DNA from 4 places in the Citrobacter sp. LJND-P06 genome. Region 3 is predicted to be linked to each of the others. Evidence: predicted binding sites of a transcription regulator. Region 3 holds the regulator's gene; each other region holds the start of a gene.
What was found. Region 3 encodes CRP, which controls carbon source genes, mostly activating them, when cyclic AMP is high. Its sites were predicted from a motif close to ATGTGANNNNNNTCACAT; they were not measured.
Positions count from the first base shown of each region.

Region 1: adhE (bifunctional acetaldehyde-CoA/alcohol dehydrogenase) is a predicted target of CRP. The motif match lies at 2,385-2,402, and genes of this name have one in related genera.
Region 2: rbsD (D-ribose pyranase) is a predicted target of CRP. The motif match lies at 1,935-1,952, and genes of this name have one in related genera.
Region 4: bhsA (multiple stress resistance protein BhsA) is a predicted target of CRP. The motif match lies at 2,664-2,681, and genes of this name have one in related genera.

Region 1 is NZ_CP187317.1:2,101,527-2,105,736, forward strand. Features, by position in the region: gene adhE (bifunctional acetaldehyde-CoA/alcohol dehydrogenase) at 1-2,161, opposite strand, end outside; gene ACO7SM_RS10090 (YchE family NAAT transporter) at 2,639-3,286, shown strand; gene oppA (oligopeptide ABC transporter substrate-binding protein OppA) at 4,051-4,210, shown strand, end outside.
Region 2 is NZ_CP187317.1:4,621,562-4,625,771, reverse strand. Features, by position in the region: gene kup (low affinity potassium transporter Kup) at 1-1,843, shown strand, start outside; gene rbsD (D-ribose pyranase) at 2,036-2,455, shown strand; gene rbsA (ribose ABC transporter ATP-binding protein RbsA) at 2,463-3,968, shown strand; gene rbsC (ribose ABC transporter permease) at 3,974-4,210, shown strand, end outside.
Region 3 is NZ_CP187317.1:363,912-368,121, reverse strand. Features, by position in the region: gene ACO7SM_RS01655 (phosphoribulokinase) at 1-823, shown strand, start outside; gene ACO7SM_RS01650 (OsmC family protein) at 912-1,316, opposite strand; gene crp (cAMP-activated global transcriptional regulator CRP) at 1,625-2,257, shown strand; gene ACO7SM_RS01640 (YccS/YhfK family putative transporter) at 2,309-4,210, shown strand, end outside.
Region 4 is NZ_CP187317.1:2,005,379-2,009,588, forward strand. Features, by position in the region: gene ndh (NADH-quinone dehydrogenase) at 1-1,031, shown strand, start outside; gene ACO7SM_RS09640 (glycine zipper 2TM domain-containing protein) at 1,230-1,769, shown strand; gene comR (TetR family copper-responsive transcriptional repressor ComR) at 1,875-2,507, opposite strand; gene bhsA (multiple stress resistance protein BhsA) at 2,749-3,006, shown strand; gene ldtC (L,D-transpeptidase LdtC) at 3,087-4,052, opposite strand; gene mfd (transcription-repair coupling factor) at 4,200-4,210, opposite strand, start outside.

The DNA of each region.
Region 1 (4,210 bases), 1.7 Mb from region 3:
CACCCAGGAAGGCGTTAGCAAACGCGATACCGGCGATAGTCGCTGCACTGTGTACACGCTCACGTGCTACCGGGTTTTTAGACCCTTCATTGTAGGACGCTGGCAGGTTATCTTTCAGCAGTTTCAGCGCCTGCAGAGCCTGACCGTCAGAGAACTCAGAAGCCAGTACAGAAACGTAAGCTTCAAGCGCGTGAGTTACCGCATCCAGACCACCGAAGGCACACAGAGACTTCGGCATTTCCATAACCAGGTTGGCGTCAACAATCGCCATGTCCGGCGTCAGCGCATAGTCAGCCAGCGGATATTTCTGACCTGTAGCGTCGTCGGTAACCACCGCAAACGGGGTCACTTCAGAACCGGTACCGGATGTGGTGGTGACAGCAACCATCTTCGCTTTCACGCCCATTTTCGGGAACTTGTAGATACGTTTACGGATATCCATAAAGCGCAGCGCCAGTTCTTCGAAGTGAGTTTCCGGATGCTCGTACATGACCCACATGATTTTCGCGGCGTCCATCGGGGAACCACCACCCAGAGCGATAATAACGTCTGGTTTGAAGGAGTTAGCCAGCTCTGCGCCTTTACGAACTACGCTCAGCGTCGGGTCAGCTTCAACTTCAAAGAACACTTCAGTTTCAACGCCAGCGGCTTTCAGAACAGAGGTAATCTGGTCTGCGTAACCGTTGTTGAACAGGAAGCGGTCAGTTACGATCAGCGCACGTTTGTGACCATCGGTAATCACTTCATCCAGTGCGATTGGCAGTGAGCCACGACGGAAGTAGATAGATTTCGGAAGTTTGTGCCACAACATGTTTTCAGCTCGCTTAGCAACGGTTTTCTTGTTGATCAGGTGTTTCGGACCAACGTTTTCAGAGATGGAGTTACCACCCCAGGAACCACAACCCAGAGTCAGGGAAGGTGCGAGTTTGAAGTTGTACAGGTCACCGATACCACCCTGAGAAGCCGGGGTGTTGATCAGGATACGCGCGGTTTTCATCATCTGACCGAAGTAGTTGACACGATCCTGCTGGTTATCCTGGTCGGTGTACAGGCAAGAGGTGTGACCGATACCGCCCATGGCGACCAGTTTCTCTGCCTTAAGTACGGCGTCTTCAAAATCTTTAGCGCGGTACATTGCAAGCGTAGGTGACAGTTTCTCGTGAGCAAACGGCTCGCTTTCGTCAACCACTTTCACTTCGCCGATCAGAATCTTGGTCGTTTCTGGTACGGTGAAGCCAGCCAGTTCAGCGATTTTGTACGCCGGCTGACCAACAATTGCTGCGTTCAGCGCGCCATTTTTCAGGATGATGTCCTGAACGGCTTTCAGCTCTTTACCTTGCAGCATGTAGCCGCCGTGGCTGGCGAAACGTTCACGAACGGCATCGTATACGGCGTCAACAACAACAACAGACTGTTCAGAAGCACAGATTACGCCGTTATCGAACGTTTTAGACATCAGCACGGACGCTACCGCACGTTTGATATCTGCTGTTTCGTCAATAACCACTGGCGTGTTGCCTGCACCAACACCGATAGCAGGTTTACCAGAACTGTACGCAGCCTTAACCATGCCCGGCCCACCGGTAGCAAGGATCAGGTTGATGTCCGGGTGGTGCATCAACGCGTTTGACAGTTCTACGGAAGGTTGATCGATCCAGCCGATCAGATCTTTCGGTGCCCCTGCAGCGATAGCAGCTTGCAGAACGATGTCGGCAGCTTTGTTCGTTGCATCTTTAGCACGCGGGTGCGGAGAGAAGATGATAGCGTTACGGGTCTTCAGGCTGATCAATGATTTGAAGATAGCCGTAGACGTCGGGTTAGTGGTCGGAACGATACCACAGATGATACCAATCGGTTCAGCAATGGTGATAGTCCCGAAGGTGTGGTCTTCATCCAGCACACCACAGGTCTTTTCATCTTTGTAGGCGTTATAGATGTATTCAGAAGCGAAGTGGTTTTTAATCACTTTATCTTCAATGATACCCATGCCGGATTCGGCAACGGCCATCTTAGCGAGGGGGATTCGAGCATCAGCAGCGGCCAGAGCGGCGGCGCGGAAGATTTTGTCAACCTGTTCTTGAGTGAAACTGGCATATTCACGCTGGGCTTTTTTTACGCGCTCGACGAGTGCGTTAAGTTCAGCGACATTAGTAACAGCCATAAATGCTCTCCTGATAATGTTAAACTTTTTTAGTAAATCATCTGCTCGATACGAGAGTATAGACAGATCGACGAAAGTTTGTATAAAAGTCTAAAAATCAAACGGTTACTTAACGTCCATTTTACTCTGATTTACTAAAAGAGCTTATGCGTTAGCGTTAATTGATTCTAGCGCATTACGTCCAGGTGGCGGAAGCCAGATTACTCACTTCTGAGTAGTTATTACGTGATCTGGATCAAAATTACGCAAAGCTGACACCTTTCAGCAGGCCCTTTTAGCAATTCACACCCTGTGTTGGTGAATTGTTGAGGTGAATGATATCCACATTAGCATAATCCATACATATAAATAACAGTGGAGAATATAGAGAGATAGTGCAGATTTGAGGTGAAGTATGCTGCTAAAAGGCGTATCTTCAGCGCGGTTTTTACCATTTTTGACGACTAACTTCATCCGGCTAACGCTTCGGAGCTAACCGTGATCCAAACGTTATTTGACTTTCCTGTTTACTTTAAATTTTTCATCGGGTTATTTGCGCTGGTTAACCCGGTTGGGATTATTCCTGTCTTTATCAGTATGACCAGCTACCAAACGGCAGCGGCGCGTAACAAGACAAACCTGACCGCCAACTTGTCGGTGGCCATTATTTTGTGGACTTCACTCTTCCTGGGTGACGGCATTTTGCAACTCTTCGGGATTTCGATTGATTCGTTCAGGATCGCGGGTGGGATTCTGGTTGTCACGATTGCAATGTCGATGATCAGCGGGAAACTGGGCGAAGATAAGCAGAACACGCAGGAAAAATCAGAAACCGCAATACGTGAAAACATCGGTGTTGTGCCGCTGGCATTGCCTTTAATGGCAGGGCCGGGGGCTATCAGTTCGACGATAGTCTGGGGTACACGATATAACAGCATTATGCACCTGGTGGGTTTTTTCGTTGCTATCGCTATTTTTGCGCTGTGCTGTTGGGGCTTATTCCGTATGGCGCCGTGGCTGGTGCGATTGCTTGGACAAACCGGCATTAACGTCATTACCCGTATCATGGGCCTGCTGTTGATGGCGTTGGGTATTGAGTTCATCGTAACAGGCCTTAAAGCTATTTTCCCCGGCCTCCTCAGCTAACCCATCTTTCATATAGACGGAGTCAATATTGACTCCGTTTCCTTCATGCCATTGGTAAAAGCGCTCACTCACGTTGAAAATTAACGCGAAAAAAGAATCAACATGGCGGACTTTCAAATTTGTTTTCCTGTTGATTTAGCGGGATTTTATTCAATCTTTATGGCTTAACGTCTCGCGTCTCGCTGTTATTTTATTAACATCATACTAAGGGGCTTGATGAAGGATTATCGAAATGTTATTAGTTATTTCAGCGCCACGCCAGATGAATGTGCTAAATAATGACCAGTTGTTAAGTTTATGTGTATTTCAACCTCTGTCTGATGCCCTGGGGGGTTAAAGGCATAGGGTGCCAGATAATGCATTGATGACAATGGGTTTTTATAAAAATCACGTTCTCATATGATGTCTTCATTCTGGCATGTTTTTTCTACAAAAGAGAATTGGTTAACAAATCTGTAAATTGTATTGGCGGTTAAGAAACGCATTTGGTACTTTCCGGCCAGATAATTTCAGAAGATCTCACGTTGTTGAGAACCATTGCCAATAAAGTGGTTTACAGAATAAAAGCGCGTCTCTGACAGGGGAGGCGTAGACCGAATCGACGTAAGGCGATCAAACGAATCGCCAAAATAAATAAAGTCGGTGATAGCAACGTAGTAAACGAACTGACAGCAGCAAAATCTCCGGTGCTGTACAGAAACCCAAACGGGATTAAACAGGCTGGTTAAAAAGCCAGTAATTATAATGAGTGGAGTACAAACACAATGTCTAACATCACAAAAAAAAGTTTAGTAGCTGCGGGGATTTTAACTGCGCTGGTCGCCGGAAATGTTGCAATGGCTGCGGACGTTCCCGCCGGCGTTCAACTCTCCGATAAGCAAACTCTGGTGCGCAATAACGGTTCCGAAGTTCAGTCTCTTGACC
Region 2 (4,210 bases), 410 kb from region 3:
GTCTGCGATTACTCTCGCGGCGATTGGGGTGGTCTACGGTGATATCGGCACCAGCCCGCTATATACGCTTCGCGAATGTTTGTCCGGTCAGTTCGGTTTTGGCGTTGAGCGCGACGCTGTGTTTGGTTTTCTGTCGCTGATTTTTTGGCTGTTGATTTTTGTTGTCTCCATCAAGTATTTGACGTTTGTCATGCGTGCAGATAACGCTGGTGAAGGCGGGATCCTGACACTCATGTCGCTAGCCGGGCGGAATACATCGGCAAGAACAACTTCCGCATTGGTCATTATCGGACTGATCGGGGGGAGCTTTTTCTATGGTGAAGTGGTGATCACCCCAGCAATCTCGGTTATGTCGGCGATTGAAGGTTTGGAAATCATTGCGCCGCAGCTCGATACCTGGATTGTCCCGCTTTCTATTATCGTCCTCACCCTGCTGTTTATGATTCAGAAGCATGGTACCGGGATGGTGGGTAAGCTGTTTGCACCAATCATGCTGATTTGGTTCCTGGTGCTTGCCGGGCTGGGTTTGCGCAGCATTATCGCCAATCCAGAAGTGTTACAAGCTTTAAACCCGCTGTGGGCTGTGCATTTCTTTCTGGAATTTAAAACCTTATCCTTTATCGCATTAGGCGCTGTGGTGCTGTCTATTACCGGTGTCGAAGCGCTGTACGCCGATATGGGCCATTTTGGTAAGCTCCCTATCCGCCTGGCATGGTTCTCTGTGGTATTGCCTTCGCTGGTGCTGAACTATTTCGGTCAGGGGGCGTTATTGCTCAAACACCCGGAAGCCATCAAAAACCCGTTCTTCCTGTTGGCGCCGGATTGGGCGTTGATTCCGCTGCTGATTCTCGCCGCCCTGGCGACGGTTATCGCTTCACAGGCCGTCATCTCTGGCGTTTTCTCACTGACGCGTCAGGCTGTACGCCTTGGCTATTTGTCGCCAATGCGCATTATCCATACTTCAGAGATGGAGTCGGGTCAGATCTACATTCCCTTTGTAAACTGGATGCTCTACGTCGCTGTGGTGATTGTGATTATCAGCTTCGAGCACTCCAGCAATCTGGCGGCGGCGTACGGTATTGCGGTGACGGGAACAATGGTATTGACGTCAATCCTTTCTACCACCGTCGCGCGTAAAAACTGGCACTGGAATAAGTACTTCGTCGCGCTGATCCTGGTGGCGTTCCTGTGCATTGACGTTCCGCTGTTCTCGGCAAACCTCGATAAACTGCTTTCAGGCGGTTGGTTGCCATTAAGTCTGGGTCTGGTGATGTTTACTATTATGACGACCTGGAAAAGCGAGCGCTTCCGTCTGCTGCGGCGCATGCATGAGCACGGCAACTCTCTGGAAGCGATGATCGCCTCACTGGAGAAATCACCGCCGGTTCGTGTGCCGGGCACCGCGGTGTATATGTCGCGCGCACTGAACGTTATCCCGTTTGCCTTGATGCATAACCTCAAGCATAACAAGGTGCTGCATGAGCGGGTTATTCTGCTGACGTTGCGCACGGAAGATGCGCCTTACGTACACAACGTGCGTCGTGTGCAGATTGAGCAACTGTCACCCACCTTCTGGCGCGTGGTGGCCAGTTACGGCTGGCGCGAAACGCCGAACGTTGAGGAAGTTTTCCATCGCTGCGGTCTGGAAGGGTTAAGCTGTCGAATGATGGAAACCTCTTTCTTTATGTCACACGAATCGTTAATCGTTGGAAAACGCCCGTGGTATCTCCGTTTGCGCGGCAAACTGTATCTGCTGTTGCAGCGTAATGCGCTGCGTGCGCCGGATCAGTTTGAGATCCCGCCTAACCGGGTTATTGAACTGGGTACCCAGGTCGAGATTTAAACCGAACAACGCCCTCTTTCATGATGAAAGGGGGCGTTTTGTATATCCCTTCTCAGATTTTATTCTTCACCATGACGCGGTTTGCGAAACGTTTCGATGCCGATCACATTTCAATAACCTCAGGGTGGTTATCTGCGCATTATTGCGACTAAACTTATCGTCAGCGAAACGTTTCGCTAGTGGAGTAAGAAAATGAAGAAAGGCACGGTACTCAATTCTGAAATTTCATCGGTGATTTCCCGATTGGGGCATACCGATACGCTGGTGGTGTGTGATGCGGGTTTACCCATTCCGGGCAGCACATCGCGTATTGATATGGCATTAACCCAGGGGGTGCCTTCATTTATGCAGGTACTGGATGTCGTCACCCGTGAAATGCAGGTCGAGTCGGCCATTCTCGCGACGGAAATCAAACAACATAATCCGCAGCTCCACGAAACGTTGCTCAAACACATTGAGCAACTGCAACAACACCAGGGAAACACCATAGAAATTCGTTACACCACGCACGAACAATTCAAAAAACAAACCGCAGACAGTCAGGCGGTCATTCGCAGCGGAGAGTGTTCTCCGTATGCGAATATTATTCTCTGTGCTGGCGTCACGTTCTGAGGCCATCATGGACGCATTACTGCAACTCAAAGGGATCGATAAAGCGTTCCCAGGCGTAAAAGCGCTATCCGGCGCCGCGTTGAATGTTTATCCAGGCCGCGTTATGGCGCTGGTGGGCGAGAACGGCGCGGGCAAATCCACCATGATGAAAGTGTTAACCGGCATCTACTCACGTGATGCGGGTTCTTTGTTGTGGTTGGGAAAAGAGACCACCTTTACCGGCCCTAAATCTTCTCAGGAAGCCGGTATCGGCATCATTCACCAGGAACTGAACCTGATCCCGCAACTCACCATCGCCGAGAACATTTTTCTGGGCCGTGAGTTTGTGAATCGCTTTGGCAAAATCGACTGGAAAAAGATGTATGCCGAAGCCGACGTCCTGCTCTCAAAGCTCAATCTGCGCTTTAAAAGCGACAGGCTGGTGGGCGAACTGTCGATTGGCGATCAGCAGATGGTGGAAATCGCCAAAGTGCTGAGCTTTGAATCCAGAGTCATCATTATGGATGAACCTACGGATGCGCTTACCGATACCGAAACGGAATCTCTGTTCCGCGTTATTCGCGAATTAAAGTCGCAGGGGCGCGGGATTGTCTATATTTCTCATCGTATGAAAGAGATCTTCGACATTTGCGATGACGTAACCGTTTTTCGTGACGGACAATTTATTGCCGAACGTGAAGTGGCCTCGCTGACCGAAGATTCACTCATTGAAATGATGGTCGGTCGTAAGCTTGAAGATCAATACCCGCGCCTGAATAACGCGCCGGGAGAGATCCGCCTGAAAGTGGATAATCTGTGTGGCCCCGGCGTTAATGATGTTTCCTTTACGCTGCGCAAGGGCGAGATCCTGGGGATTTCGGGCTTGATGGGCGCCGGGCGTACCGAACTGATGAAGGTGCTGTATGGCGCGCTGCCTCGCACCAGTGGCTATGTCACTCTCGACGGCCATGAAGTGGTGGCGCGTTCGCCGCAGGATGGCCTGGCGAACGGTATTGTCTACATTTCTGAAGACCGTAAGCGTGACGGCTTAGTGCTCGGCATGTCGGTGAAAGAGAACATGTCGTTGACCGCATTAGGTTACTTCAGTCGTACCGGCGGCAGCCTTAAACACAAAGATGAACAACAGGCGGTCAGTGATTTCATCCGCCTGTTCAACGTGAAAACGCCGTCAATGGAACAGGCGATTGGCTTACTCTCCGGAGGAAACCAGCAGAAGGTGGCGATTGCCCGCGGTTTAATGACGCGTCCAAAAGTGCTGATCCTCGATGAGCCGACCCGTGGCGTGGATGTGGGCGCTAAAAAAGAGATTTATCAGCTTATTAACCAGTTTAAGGCCGATGGCCTGAGCATCATTCTGGTCTCATCTGAGATGCCAGAAGTATTAGGCATGAGCGATCGCATCATCGTCATGCATGAAGGGCATCTCGGCGGTGAATTCACTCGCGAGCAGGCCACCCAGGAAGTATTAATGGCTGCCGCTGTGGGCAAGCTTAATCGCGTGAATCAGGAGTAAAAAAGATGACTACCCAGGCTGTTTCTGGTCGCCGTTATTTCACCAAAGCATGGCTTCTGGAGCAAAAGTCGCTCATAGCCCTGCTGGTGCTGATCGCGATTGTTTCCACGATGAGTCCTAACTTTTTTACCGTTAATAACCTGTTCAACATTCTTCAGCAAACCTCAGTCAACGCCATTATGGCGGTGGGGATGACGCTGGTCATTCTGACGTCGGGTATCGATTTATCTGTCGGTTCTCTG
Region 3 (4,210 bases):
GGGGACCACCACCACCAGCCTCGCGTTCCGTAAAATTTTTTCACAGTTAAATCTGCGCGCCGCCGAGGTGGAAGGCGACAGCTTTCATCGCTATACGCGTCCGGAAATGGACATGGCGATCCGCAAAGCGCGGGACGCCGGGCGACATATCAGTTATTTCGGCCCCGAAGCCAATGATTTTGGTCTGCTGGAACAAACGTTCGGCGAGTACGGACACGCGGGCAAAGGCCAGTCGCGGAAATATCTGCATACCTACGATGAAGCAGTACCGTGGAATCAGGTGCCGGGAACCTTCACGCCATGGCAACCCCTGCCCGAACCGACCGACGTCCTGTTCTATGAAGGACTGCACGGTGGCGTAGTGACGCCGCAGCATAACGTGGCGCGCCATGTGGATTTACTGGTTGGCGTAGTACCGATAGTCAACCTGGAGTGGATACAAAAACTGATCCGCGACACCAGCGAGCGTGGACACTCCCGCGAGGCGGTGATGGATTCGGTGGTTCGCTCTATGGATGATTACATCAACTACATCACCCCGCAGTTCTCCCGTACGCATATTAACTTTCAGCGCGTCCCCACGGTGGACACCTCGAATCCCTTCGCGGCAAAAGGCATCCCGTCATTAGACGAGAGCTTTGTCGTTATTCATTTTCGTAATCTGGAAGGGATCGATTTTCCCTGGCTGCTGGCAATGCTTCAGGGCTCGTTTATTTCACATATCAATACATTAGTCGTGCCGGGCGGCAAAATGGGACTGGCAATGGAGTTGATCATGCTGCCGCTGGTTCAGCGACTGATGGAAGGCAAAAAAATCGAGTAAGGTAAGATTTTGCCGGATGGCGGTGTTGCGTTATCCGGCCTACTCCTGTCGTAGGCCCGATAAGCGCAGCGCCATCAGGCAAGGATCATCAGGCAGCAATCACTTCGTATGAATGCGTGATATTCACTGCTTTTTCCAGCATCAACGCCACGGAACAATATTTTTCAGCAGACAGATCGACTGCGCGCGAAACGGCGGCGTCTTTGAGATCATTGCCAGTCACAATGAAATGCAGATTGATATGCGTGAACAGGCGCGGCGCCTCTTCACGACGCTCGGAAGTGAGCTTCACTTCGCAATTGGTCACGTCCTGGCGTCCCTTTTGCAGAATAGACACCACATCGATCGCACTGCACCCACCCGCAGCCATTAACACCATTTCCATCGGACTCGGTGCTTTATCACCGGAGTTACCATCCATCAAAACCTGGTGTCCGGAAGCAGACTCTCCCAGGAAGGTTAGGCCTTCAACCCATTTCACACGCGCTTGCATATTTCGTAACTCCAATGTTTCAATTTTCCTGACAGATTACGCGGACATAACAAATCTCGCAACGGAAGGCGACCTGTATCAAGCTGAAGCGAGACACCAGGAGACACACAGCGAAAGCTATGCTAAAACAGTCAGGATGCTACAGTAATACATTGACGTACTGCATGTATGCAGAGAACATCACATTACAGGCTGCAGTACATTTTTAGCAGCCCCCTTCCCTGGCAGCGGGAAGCATATTTTGGCAACCCCAGAGACAGCGTCGTTTTCTGGCTCTGGAGACAGCTTATAACAGAGGATAACCGCGCATGGTGCTTGGCAAACCGCAAACAGACCCGACTCTCGAATGGTTCTTGTCTCATTGCCACATTCATAAGTACCCGTCGAAGAGCACGCTGATTCACCAGGGTGAAAAAGCAGAAACGTTGTACTACATCGTTAAAGGCTCAGTGGCTGTGCTGATTAAAGACGAAGAAGGGAAAGAGATGATCCTTTCTTATCTGAATCAGGGCGATTTTATTGGCGAATTGGGCCTGTTTGAAGAAGGCCAGGAGCGCAGTGCATGGGTTCGTGCAAAAACGGCCTGTGAAGTCGCTGAAATCTCCTACAAAAAATTTCGCCAATTGATCCAGGTGAACCCGGATATTCTGATGCGCCTGTCTTCCCAGATGGCTCGTCGCCTGCAAGTTACGTCCGAAAAAGTCGGCAACCTTGCCTTCCTCGACGTAACCGGTCGTATCGCTCAGACTCTGCTGAACCTGGCGAAACAACCCGATGCGATGACTCACCCGGACGGCATGCAAATCAAAATCACCCGTCAGGAGATCGGTCAGATCGTTGGCTGTTCTCGCGAAACCGTTGGTCGTATTCTGAAAATGCTGGAAGATCAGAACCTGATCTCCGCGCACGGTAAGACCATCGTCGTCTACGGCACTCGTTAACCCCGTCAAAATGGCGTATTACCCTGTAATACGCCATTTTTGTTGGCACCGATGTGGCGAAGACTGATCTATCACCCTGAAATCAACTACGCACTGCGGCAAACGCTGGTGTTGTGTTTACCTGTGGCGATCGGCCTTATCATCGGCCAGTTGCATCTGGGATTGCTCTTTTCTCTCGTTCCCGCCTGCTGCAACATCGCCGGGCTTGATACCCCCCACAAACGCTTTTTCAAACGCTTAGTCATTGGTGCATCGCTGTTTGCCGGATGCAGCCTGGCAATGCAGCTCCTGCTCGCGCAAGCAATACCGCTGCCGCTGATTCTGACGGGTTTAACGCTGATTCTTGGCGTGACGGCTGAACTCAGCGCCTTACATGCCCGACTCCTGCCGGCTTCGCTGATCGCCGCCATTTTCACACTCAGCCTTGCCGGTAACATGCCCGTGTGGGAGCCGTTGCTGATCTATGCCCTGGGCACCCTGTGGTACGGGCTTTTTAACTGGTTTTGGTTTTGGCTCTGGCGTGAACAACCGCTGCGCGAGTCGCTCAGTTTGTTGTACCGCGAATTGGCCGACTACTGCGAAGCCAAATACAGTCTGCTCACCCAGCATGCGGATCCTGAAAAAGCGCTGCCGCCTTTGTTGGTACGCCAACAGAAAGCGGTGGATCTCATCACCCAGTGTTACCAGCAAATGCACATGCTGTCGGCGCATCACAACAATGAATACAAACGTCTGCTGCGGGCCTTCCAGGAAGCGCTGGACCTACAGGAACATATCTCCGTCAGTCTGCATCAGCCGGAAGAGGTGCAAAAGCTGGTCGAACGCAGCCATGCGGAACAGGTGATTCGCTGGAACGCTCAAACGGTCGCCGCACGTTTACGCATCCTGGCGGATGATATTCTGTATCACCGCCTGCCAACTCGCTTTACCATGGAAAAACAGATTGGTGCGCTGGAGAAAATCGCTAACCAGCATCCCGATAACCCGGTCGGTCAGTTCTGTTACTGGCACTTTAGCCGCATTGCCCGCGTATTGCGGACCCAACGCCCGCTCTACGCCCGCGACCTGATGGCGGATAAACAGCGCCGACTCCCGCTGATCCCGGCGTTAAAAAACTATCTGTCCTTCAAGTCGCCCGCGCTGCGAAATGCCGGGCGTATTAGCGTCATGCTGAGTATCGCCAGTCTGATGGGCAGCGCGTTACATCTGCCGAAACCGTACTGGATCCTGATGACGGTGCTGTTTGTGACGCAAAACGGCTACGGCGCGACGCGGGTTCGCATATTACACCGTTCGGTAGGTACGCTGGTCGGGCTGGTGATTGCGGGCGTGACGCTACACTTCCATATTCCCGAAGGCTTCACGCTAGCGGGCATGCTGGTCATTACACTGGTGAGCTATCTGATCATTCGTAAAAATTACGGTTGGGCAACGGTCGGGTTTACGGTCACTGCGGTGTATACCCTGCAATTGCTGACGTTAAACGGTGAGCAGTACATTGTGCCGCGGTTTATTGATACGGTGATTGGCTGCCTGATCGCGTTTGGCGGAACGGTCTGGCTCTGGCCGCAGTGGCAGAGCGGTCTGTTACGCAAAAACGCCCACGACGCGCTGGAAGCCGATCAAGACGCTATACGCCTGATCCTCAGCGACAATCCACAGGCAACACCGCTTGCGTATCAGCGTATGCGTGTCAATCAGGCGCACAACACGCTGTACAACTCGCTGAATCAGGCCATGCAGGAACCCGGCTTTAACGCGCACTATCTGGCCGATATGAAACTGTGGGTGACGCACAGCCAGTTTATTGTCGAGCACATCAACGCCATGACCACGCTGGCGCGGGAACATACGATGCTGACGCCAGACCTTGCGCAACGCTATCTGGAATCGTGCGAAATTGCGCTCCAGCGCTGCCAGCAGCGTCTGGAGTATGACGGGCCGGGCAGTTCT
Region 4 (4,210 bases), 1.6 Mb from region 3:
AAACGATAACCATTGCCGAACTGCGCGATGAAAAAGGGGAGCTGTTGGTGCCGGAGCGTAAGATAGCCTATGACACGCTGGTGATGGCGCTGGGAAGTACCTCCAATGATTTCAATACGCCAGGCGTAAAAGAGCACTGCATTTTCCTTGATAACCCTCATCAGGCGCGCCGTTTCCATCAGGAGATGTTGAACCTGTTCTTGAAATACTCCGCGAACCTGGGGGCGAACGGCAAGGTTAACATCGCGATTGTGGGTGGTGGCGCAACGGGTGTTGAGCTGTCGGCAGAACTGCATAATGCGGTGAAACAACTGCACAGTTACGGTTATAAAGGGCTGACCAACGAAGCGCTGAATGTGACGCTGGTTGAAGCCGGAGAGCGTATTCTGCCAGCACTGCCGCCGCGTATTTCTGGCGCAGCACATAGCGAATTGACCAAACTGGGCGTACGCGTGTTGACGCAGACGATGGTGACCAGTGCTGATGCCGGCGGACTTCATACTAAAGATGGCGAATACATCGAAGCCGATCTGATGGTGTGGGCGGCTGGTATTAAAGCGCCAGACTTTATGAAAGATATTGGCGGTCTGGAAACCAACCGTATCAATCAACTGGTGGTGGAACCGACCTTACAAACCTCCCGCGACCCTGACGTGTACGCCATTGGCGACTGTGCATCCTGCGCGCGTCCGGAAGGGGGCTTTGTACCGCCACGCGCTCAGGCGGCACACCAGATGGCAACCTGCGCGATGAACAATATCCTGGCGCAGCTGAACGGTAAACCGCTGAAGGCGTATCAGTACAAAGACCACGGCTCTCTGGTGTCTCTCTCTAACTTCTCTACCGTGGGAAGTCTGATGGGGAACCTGACGCGCGGATCCATGATGATAGAAGGGCGCATCGCCCGCTTCGTCTATATTTCGCTGTATCGTATGCACCAGATTGCGTTGCATGGTTACTTCAAAACCGGGTTGATGATGCTGGTTGGCAGCATTAACCGTGTGATTCGCCCACGTCTGAAACTGCATTAATGAGCTCTTTACTCACCGGCTATTCGTGCCGGTGAGTTTTTTACAGAATCTTCCCCGCCAGTCGCCGTTATGCGCTTCGGAGTACTCCGAATCATCCTGTTTCCCCGCTCAAACCCCTACTTTTCATCCGTTGTCTGATTTGCTTACTCCCTCATCCGTTGCAAAATTGTTACTAATAGCAAAAAAGGAGGAGTTCCCGTGAATAAATCAATGTTGGCGGGTATCGGGATTGGCGTAGCGGCTGCGCTGGGCGTCGCGGCTGTCGCTGGTCTTAATGTCTTAGACCGTGGCCCGCAGTATGCGCAGGTTGTTTCTGCAACACCGATTAAGGAAACGGTTAAAACTCCGCGTCAGGAGTGCCATAACGTTACGGTCACGCACCGTAAACCCGTACAGGATGAAAACCGTATCGCCGGTTCCGTACTCGGCGCGGTTGCCGGGGGGGTTATTGGTCACCAGTTTGGCGGTGGTCGCGGTAAAGATGTGGCCACAGTCGTGGGTGCGCTGGGAGGCGGTTATGCCGGCAACCAGATCCAGGGCTCAATGCAGAACAATGACACCTACACCTCAACCCAGCAGCGTTGCAAAACGGTGTATGACAAGTCTGAAAAAATGCTGGGTTATGATGTCACTTACAAAATTGGCGATCAGCAGGGCAAAATTCGCATGGATAAAGATCCTGGTGCGCAGATCCCTCTGGATAACAACGGCCAGCTCATTTTGACTAACAAAGCGTAAAAATAGCTGTACTCTGCACACTTGCCCCTCATTCGCTCAGGCTGAGGGGCTTTTTTATGTTTGCGATAACCATCAGGAATGGGCGAGTGGCCCAGGCCCGACAGACTATTTGAGCAGCTCAGGCCACAGTTTTAGCGTGGTGTGGGTTATCAACATCAGCTTTTCGAAGGTGGCGCCTTCGCGGGCGCTTATCGACATCCCCTGCAATATACAGTTCAGATATTCTGCCAAACTCTGCGGGTTGCAGTGCGCTGGAATTTCGCCGCGCTCTTGTCGCTGACGCAGAAATTGGGTCAGTGTCTGTTCCTGCATCGCATGGCGTGATTTGACCGTATGCGCAATATCACGAGAAGAGGCTGCCAGCGTCGCGGAAGTATTAATCATAAAGCATCCGGCGGGAGTCTCTTTACTGGTAAAGCAGGTCGCAACGGCAGTGAAATAATCCTCGAGCGCCGATTCAACACTTTTTTCTTCGCAGAAAAGCTGCGCCTCGTGCTTTGCCGCAAAACGGCTAATGTACCTATCCAGCACGGCGCGAAATAACCCTTCTTTATTAGTAAATTCCGCATACAGCGTTGGCGCTTTCGCCCCAGTTGCTTCTACGAGGTCGGAGAGCGATGTCGCTTCATAGCCATGTTGCCAGAAGAGTGTCATGGCCTTATCAAGCGCGGCTTCCCTGTCGAACACTTTTGGTCGGCCACGGCTTTTTTTTGCACAACTTGTCGGGGTAGTTGTCATGGTGCCGTTGTACCAGGTCGGGTTTATTGAACAACCATTATAAAAATAAACCCGCTCAGTCACCAGCGTATTCAGGATAAAAATAAATTAATCTTACGGCTCTGAAAAATAAGGCATTTATAATTAAAGTAACGACCATTACAAAAATACATTGACGTGTGACCTGGATCACATCTATCATTTACCTATCGATCGTTAAGTTAATGCTAACGACATCATTCATCTGCTACAGGTCACTATCATGAAAAACGTAAAAACCCTTATCGCTGCTGCTGTTCTGAGTTCACTTTCATTTGCCAGCTTCGCGGCCGTTGAAGTTCAGGCTACACCTGCCGGTCAACAAAAAGTGGGCACTATATCTGCGAATGCTGGAACCAATCTGGGTTCTCTGGAAGATCAACTGGCGCAGAAAGCGGATGAGATGGGCGCGAAATCCTTCCGTATTACGTCAGTCACCGGCCCTAACACCCTTCACGGGACGGCGGTTATTTACAAATAAGCATGACTCCCTCATAAATGCCTGTTTAATTGCCATAAAAAAACCCGCGATATTTGCGGGTTTTTTTATAGGCTGAGTCTCTACATCGCCTGCGGTGCGTCGCCCTGATGACGGGTGACATCCACCGGCATACCGGAACGCACTTCCATAACATGTTCCATGACCGCCGCATCGGTTTGCGCTGAGGCTTTAAACGCCTGCATGGCGCTGTTCAGGTTAATGGGCAATACCTGCGGGTCATCGTTCAGATTCTTCGACAACGGCTGATGCACTTCCACCAGACGCACACCTCCCGGTTCTACAGAGGCTTTGATTGGCGTATTGATGATATTTACTTTTGTCCCCGGCGTGACCTGGCGGAACAATGTCTCAATATCACCGTCACGTAAGCGAATACACCCTGAGCTAACGCGCATACCTATACCAAAGTCGGCATTAGTACCATGCAGCAGATAGACACCGCCGTAGGCAGCTAAGCGAATCGCATGATGCCCCATAGGATTATCCGGCCCGGCCGGAACCACGGCAGGGAGGTCAACCCCTTGCGCTTTGTAACGCGCGCGAATATTTGCCGTTGGGGTCCAGGTCGGATTGGCGCGTTTGTCAGAGATGGTTGTCACCATCGTTGGCGTCAGCGTATCGCCGCCTAACTGACCGATGCCAATCGGGTAGACGGTTACCGCATTTTTCCCCGGCGGGTAATAGTACAGACGTAACTCTGCCAGGTTGATAACGATCCCTTCGCGCGGTGCATCTGGCAGGAGGGTTTGCAACGGGATAGTCAGTACGCTGCCCGCGCGCGGAACGTAAGGATCAACGCCCGGGTTTGCCTGTAACAGCGCCAGAAAACCGACATTGTATTTCTTGGCGATCGACTCCAGCGAACCGCCGTTGTTTTCAACGACGTGATATTTGTTTTCGCCCACCAGTTTGCTGCCCGCCGGAGGCAGTGGCCAGGTGTTCGCTTTGGCAGGCAGCGCAACCGCCACGGTCGCGGCGAGGGCACAAAATGCCAGCCAGCGAGAAAAGCGCATGTGTAATCTCATCACTATAAATCCATGTAAATCACAGGGTTATTGTTGCGATAAAGTAAACGAGGATTATGACGGCTGGCTATGTCGGGAAGTGCAGGGAAATGCAAAGAGTTTGTAAATACTGCGCCGGGTGAACAGTGACGTCACCCGGCACAGTGATTACGCGACGG